One region of the Rahnella sp. PCH160 genome, then DNA from elsewhere that is predicted to be linked to it. Evidence: predicted binding sites of a transcription regulator. Region 1 holds the regulator's gene; the other holds the start of a gene.
The links. The regulator Fur, encoded in region 1, represses iron uptake genes when iron is present. The targets are predictions, from matches to a motif close to ATAATAATGAGAACNACTATCAA.

Region 1 (3,425 bases):
ATCCGCTCACGACCAGTTACCAGTTCTACGGCGCGGAAGATCGTATCAGCAGCCAGAACGATCCGAACAGCCTGTATGACGGTTTAGCCTGGTTGCAGGCGCTGACTTTCGGTTACACCACCGGCCAGTTCAACTGGCGTCTGGAAGGGACCATGGTCAAAGCAGAAGGGAATCAGGGGTATTTTTTACAACGCATGACCCCAACGTATTCTTCTTCTAACGGACGTCTTGATGTGTGGTGGGACAACCGTTCTGACTTCAATGCCAATGGCGAAAAAGCCGTTTACGCAGGTGTCTTATACGATCTGGCGAAATGGGAACTGCCGGGCTTCGCGGTGGGCGGTTCTTATGTTTACGCCTGGGATGCCAAACCGAGTACCAATCCAGCTTATGATCAGAGCCAGCGCCTGAAAGAAAGCGCCTGGAGCCTTGATGCGCTCTACACCATTCAGGAAGGCCGCGCGAAAGGCACGCTGTTCAAACTGCATTACACCCAGTACGACAACCACTCGGACATCCCGAGCTGGGGCGGCGGTTACGGCAACATTTTCCAGGATGAAAAAGACGTGAAATTCATCGTTATCGCGCCATTCACTATTTTCTGAGGACACAAAACCGATGAATAAATTACTGATAATTGTCGTGACTTCCCTGCTGCTGGCCGGTTGTGCGCCAACGGCAACGCAAACCGAAAATGCAAAACTGCGTCAGGCGTACAGCAACTGCATCATAAAAGCAGAAGGCTCGCCGGACAAAGTGGCATCGTGCCAGACTGTTCTTGACGTTCTGAAACAGGAACAGGCGCACAAGCAGTTTGCTGAACAGGAAACCGTGCGCGTGGTGGATTATCAGCGTTGCCTGACGGCACGTAAAACCGGTGACGGTCAGGCTTTTGCGGCGGATTGCGGGAAAATCTGGCAGGAAATCCGTTCTAACAATTCGCCAAAACCAGAGAATTGATAGGACGTGATACCTTAACGTCGATGTTAAGAAACACCACGCCCCGGCTTGCCGGGGCGTGGTGTTTTTAATTCGCTGTCTGAATCACAGGCATAAAAAAACCGCCTTTCAGCGGTTAATTCATTCGGACTGACCGTGCAGATTACTGCGCAGGTTTATCATTGTGCAAAGAATCATCTTCGCGACAATCGCCTGTTTCACAGTGGCCGTACAAGTACAGACTGTGGTTGGTCAGTTTGATACCGTGTTTCTTCGCAATCTCACGCTGACGGCCTTCAATGTATTCGTCGCGGAATTCAATAACGCGGCCGCAATCCAGGCAGATCAGATGATCATGGTGATGCTGCTGAGTCAGTTCGAAAACGGACTTACCGCCTTCGAAGTTATGACGGGTAACGATACCGGCGTCATCAAACTGGTTCAGAACGCGGTAAACCGTCGCCAGGCCAATTTCTTCCCCCATATCAATCAGTTGCTTGTACAGATCTTCCGCACTAACGTGATGACCTTCCGGCGCTTGCAGCACTTCCAGGATTTTGAGGCGCGGAAGCGTGACTTTTAAGCCGGCTTTCTTCAGTGCGGTGTTGTTGTCAGTCATGCGGATTCAGTCCTGTTACTATGTGCTAATCAAGTTGAGGCATGCAGCCTGTGGCATCGGCGGCACAAAAATTTGTCGTTTAAGGATTCTTCGTTTTCAGGAAGTGTGCCGATTCTCAAAAACGTAGCCTGTTAATAAAGATCACAAAATGCTTGTCACATTCGATAATGCAACGACTTGATCGATAGAAAAAACAGATGAACTCAGTGTACCTTGATACCACCGAAAGTTACAATTTTGTAGCGGTTAAATTGTTAATTTCAGTAATAGTTTGGCCCTTCAATTGTAGAATAAATCCTCAGGGCCAACAGGGTTTTTAGCCAATAATTTCTGAAAGGCTCAGTTCTTCTGTGATCTGTTTGACCCACGCACTGACACGTTCACCAGTCAGTTCCGGCTGACGATCTTCGTCAATTGCCAGTCCGATGAAGTGCTTATCATCAGCCAGACCTTTCGATGCCTCGAAGTGATAACCCTCAGTTGGCCAGTGGCCCACAATCACCGCGCCGCGTGGCTCGATGATGTCACGCACGGTACCGAGCGCATCACAGAAGTATTCGGCATAGTCTTCCTGGTCGCCGCAGCCAAACAGGGCCACCAGCTTACCTTCGAAATCTATCTCTTCCAGCGTCGGGAAAAAATCGTCCCAGTCACACTGTGCTTCACCGTAATACCAGGTTGGAATTCCGATCAGCAAAATATCGAATTTTTCCAGATCCTCTTTGCTGCTCTTCGCAATGTCATGCACCTCTGCAACATCTTTACCCAATTGCTTTTGGATCATTTTCGCGATGTTTTCGGTGTTACCTGTATCGGATCCAAAGAAGATACCTACTACGGCCATAAGATTACCTAACCTCTTGTTCTCTATGAAGTGCTCTGCATTGCAGGCAATAATAACGCAGATGATAGCAAACTCGCGAGGCGGAGAATATGTTTCAGCTCGCCTTCTTAACTGGTGGATAAGTTTATCGGGCAATCTTTTTAAGTGTTATCGCCTTTGTGTGCTTTCAAACGCAGTCAATAACCTCAAATTCATTGAGGTTAAAAGCAAAGTTAAGAAATATGTTCTCACAATACTAAATTTTAAGAACAACCCGCCGATAGATGATGCGAGAGGAATCTCAACATAATAAAGAAATCGATGCCCGGAGAGGTGTTCAAACATGTCCGGGGGCTTACGCCTGCTGGCTACCTGTCTTGATTCTCCGCATCCCCGTCAATCCTCAGACCAGAAACAACTTTGTTTCGAGAGAGGCATATCGTGCAGTTTTTAAAAAATATCACCATCAGGGCCGCTTTATTAACCATTCTTGGCATTTTTTGCGTCATGTGGGCAGGGGTCTCCCTTTACACCGTCACTTCACTGAATACGTTGACACAAAATACCAAGAGCAGTTCTGAGCTGGTCAACAATATGGCGCTGATCAGCAAAGGAAATGATCAGTACTTTCGCACCGTTACCCGCTTAAGCCGTGCCGTATCACAGCTTCAGGCCGACCCGTCTAAAGGGCCGGAAATTTTTGATACGGCAAAACAATCCCTTGATGGCCTTTCTCAGGCTCTGACAAGCTTTAAAACGGCGCCGCATCCGGGTCTGGAAGATGCTTCAGTTCAGGAGCTGATCTCCAGTTGGGAAACGCTGGTAACACAGGGTGTCGCACCTTTGTATGCGGCAGCAAGCAGCAAGAATTTTGATGCTTATAACAAGCTGTCCAACGATACGGTTCCCGCACTGAGCCGTAATTTTGGCACGTCAATGTCGACGGTCAGCGGGCAGATTGCCACAGATTTTCAGGCTGCTCAGACAAAATCCAACCATCTGACTTATTACAGCAAAGTCATCCTGCTGACGGCTTTTTCCATC
Region 2 (3,425 bases), on a different contig from region 1:
CACCCTTGGCGTAGCCCAGTGCGAAGGTGGTGCTCAGACCGTTTACACTGCTAAACCATGTACCGTAGTTAATTTTGGTACTCAGATCGCCACCGTAGATAAACGCTTCATCGCGGTTTTCTGCCTGATAAATCGTATAAATATTGGAAGGGACGTTGGTGAACATTCCCGGGCTTCCTGCACGGGTGTAACGGGTGTTGGCGATGAAGTTTTTATACGTGTTGTAAAACACGGAAGTCTTGAAGGTCACGCCTTCAGTGGCTTCGCCTTTCATGCCCCATTCGAAGTTGTTGCTGGTTTCGGTTTTCAGATTGGTGTTACCAATCAGCGCATACTGCTGCGAACCGGCATAAGAAGAACCGAGGTTCCAGGAACCGTAAAGCTGGCTGGCATCCGGGAACTGCGCGCCACGACGGTATTGCAGGTAAGTCATCAGCTTAGGCGTGATGTCATACGTGAACGCCAGTGATGGCAGAACCTGTGTATCGGCGTTGGCTTTACCGTACAGAGTCGAAACCTGGCTTTCAGACACGGTGCTGTTCGACAGCGCTGACAGGTCTGTTGCTTTCGTATTCTGGTACGCCACACGCACCGCAGGCACGATGGAGAAGTTATGGCCGTCGAGGTCAAACTTTATGGTGTCTTGCAGGAAGCCGCCGAGAACATAAGAACGGCTGTTGGCTTCAGGCTGCATGATGGTGGTGTAAACGCTTTGATCCGGGCTTTCGCGGAACGGGCGTTCGGTGTTAGAGATACGACCGTTAATACCGGCACTCAGCTCATAACGGCCCAGCGTTTTCAGCCAGCTGGTTTCCGCACCGTAGGTGTTCACGTCATAGTTGGAATAGACGTTCATCATCTGCTTGCTGGCGTTCGGCATGTAGGTATTGTCGTGCGCCTGGGTGTACTGGTAATAGACTTTCGTGACGATGGCATCGACGTAATCGTTGAACGGCGTCCATTCGTCTTTCAGGCTTGCGCCCCAGCGGCGGGTGTTACTTTGCTGCTGTGCGGTCCCCAGAATTGAGCTGCCTGCGCTGTTCCACGCATCGTAATGGGTGTGGTTGATTTTCTCGTAGTAATCGAGCGTCCCGGTAAATTTGTGCTCATCGTTCGGCTGCCAGATACCGGACGTCATGATGGCGTTGGAGTGCCAGTTCGCCGGGTAAGCATCGTGCGTACCGCTGTTATTGCTGGTTTCCTGCCCGTCACGACGGCTGAAGGCCACGACGCCGCGCAGGGTTTCGTCACCGGCCGCGGCAGTGATGCCGTTGTGCCATGAACGGTCTGAAGAATCATAATCAGACTGGTAACCGAAATAGGTTTCTTTGCCCGGACGCAGATAGTCGTCTGCCGTTTTCGGCAGGAAGGAAACGGCACCGCCGATGGAGGTATTCGCCCGGTCGGCTGAGGTGGCACCGGATTCGATATCCACCTGACCGTACATGTACGGGTCGATATAATCGCGGCCGATACCGGATGTGCCCAGACCTGCACGGCTTGCATAGCTGCGGCCGGTGGCGTTTGGCTGCGGAATGCCGTCTACGTCGATCCCGACGCGGTTGCTTTCCAGACCACGGATGTTGTAGCCGGTATAACCGTTACGGTCAAAACCACTTTTGCCGTTGCCGGAGCCGCCACTTGAACCGGTTGCGGTGATCAGTGGCTCATAACGCATGATGGTACCGAAATCATTACCGCCGCGTTTTTGCATATCTGCCGCAGTGATGGTTGTTTTTGAGCCCGGCGTTTTATCCGGAGCGACGCCGGTGACGGTCATCACTTCTTCATTGTTCTGTGCCAGATCTTTAGCACTGCGCACCACCGGTTTCTTTTTGATGGCTTCTGAAGACTGCGCTGTGTTCTGTGTCAGATCGGTATTGTCTTTAACGGCTTCCGCTGCGTTTACGTTAAAAGTGGTAGTGAGAATCGTCCCCATGAAGATGACGTTTTTCACCAAACCCTGCTGTGTAAAGGATTTGAACATTTGTTTTTAGTCCTGCACTAATTTTTAAAGTTCTGCTCGCATTTACTGCCTTTCGACAAATTCAGACGCGCATGTCATCTGCTTTGATCTTCCGTGAAAAAGCCGTTGTCCTTATAAAATATGGGTTTATTTACCATCCTACCCATTTCAGCTTTGTGCGAATGATAATGATATTGATAATTGTTATCAATAAAATGGTAAATAAAAATGTGCTTCTTAACGAAATCTTTGCAATTTGCTCTGGAAAATGGGCTACGGGGGGCGCTTTACAACCCGCAAACCCGTCGTTAGAGTGGGTCATCAGGGAACTGTACCGTACAGTTTCGTCGCCGTGGTTTTGACCAGGGCTGCAAAGCAACGTCAGGAGAGAAGATGAAAGTTCGCACCGAAGCCCGCAGGGAGGCGATTATCGATGCCGCTGCGCAATTGTTTCAGGAAACCGGCTACGAACGCGCGTCAATGAATGAACTCGCCCGGCGTCTGGGCGGCTCCAAAGCCACGCTCTACAGCTATTTCCCGTCGAAAGAAGCTTTGCTGGTGGCGGTGGTGAAAGCGTATGCCACGGGCCATCTTTCCGACGCCGTCAGCGACCTGACCCAAACGTGGGCGGATGCCGGTCTCGAGACAATCCTCACCCGTTTTGGTGAGAGAATGTTACTGGTGCTCACCAATGACGCCTCGGCGCTGGCGGTGTACCGCATGGTGCTCGCCGAGTCTGGTCATTCCGAAATCGGCACGTTGTTTTATGATGCAGGGCCACGGGAAAGCGTCGATATCCTGGCAAAATTCCTGGCCAGTGCGATGGAAAAAGGGCAACTGGTGCAGGCCGATGCTCATCTGCGCGCCGTACAATTTCTGGCACTGGTGACCGCGCAAACCAACACGCGTCTTTACCAGCGAAACCCCGCGCCGCTGGAAATCGCGGAAATCCGTCAGATGGTAAGCAGCGCCGTCGACATGTTTTTGCGCGGCGCAGTGCGTTAATCCACACAGAATGTTCTGCTGCGAAAACCGACAACCTGCCTTTTTCACGAGGGCCGGTTTTTTTTGAAGTCGTTGCATAAAATATTACTAAGATATATCTTTCACTGAATTGAGAATCATTCACGTCCTTTCCGGGATCCGTGACGGTTAATTTCGGAACACTGAGAGAAGAATATGGAACACAAACGCACTGAATCTTCCGCCGCCAACCTGCCGGTGCGCGTTAAGAACGAACTGGTTTTCCGCCAAATCACGGTAAAAAGCGTTGAAACGGTTTCCGGCTGTTTTAAACGCATTGTATTGAACGGCGATGAACTGAAAGGTTTTAAATCAGGTGGCTTTGATGACCACATCAAACTGTTCTTCCCGGCCAGTCCGGGCGACGTGATTGCGCCCCCTGTGGCCACGGAAGAGGGCATTGTCTGGGGTGATGGCCCGCGTCCGGTGAACCGTG

Region 2: ACM5QY_RS24695 (TonB-dependent receptor domain-containing protein) is a predicted target of Fur. The motif match lies at 2,155-2,177, and genes of this name have one in related genera.

Annotation. Positions count from the first base shown of each region.
Region 1 covers NZ_JBLOGT010000001.1:4,502,929-4,506,353, reverse strand. Annotated here, with positions in the region: gene chiP (chitoporin ChiP) at 1-605, shown strand, start outside; gene chiQ (ChiQ/YbfN family lipoprotein) at 619-960, shown strand; gene fur (ferric iron uptake transcriptional regulator) at 1,103-1,558, opposite strand; gene fldA (flavodoxin FldA) at 1,875-2,402, opposite strand; gene ACM5QY_RS21030 (methyl-accepting chemotaxis protein) at 2,823-3,425, shown strand, end outside.
Region 2 covers NZ_JBLOGT010000002.1:387,216-390,640, reverse strand. Annotated here, with positions in the region: gene ACM5QY_RS24695 (TonB-dependent receptor domain-containing protein) at 1-1,987, opposite strand, end outside; gene ACM5QY_RS24690 (TetR/AcrR family transcriptional regulator) at 2,360-2,971, shown strand; gene ACM5QY_RS24685 (siderophore-interacting protein) at 3,146-3,425, shown strand, end outside.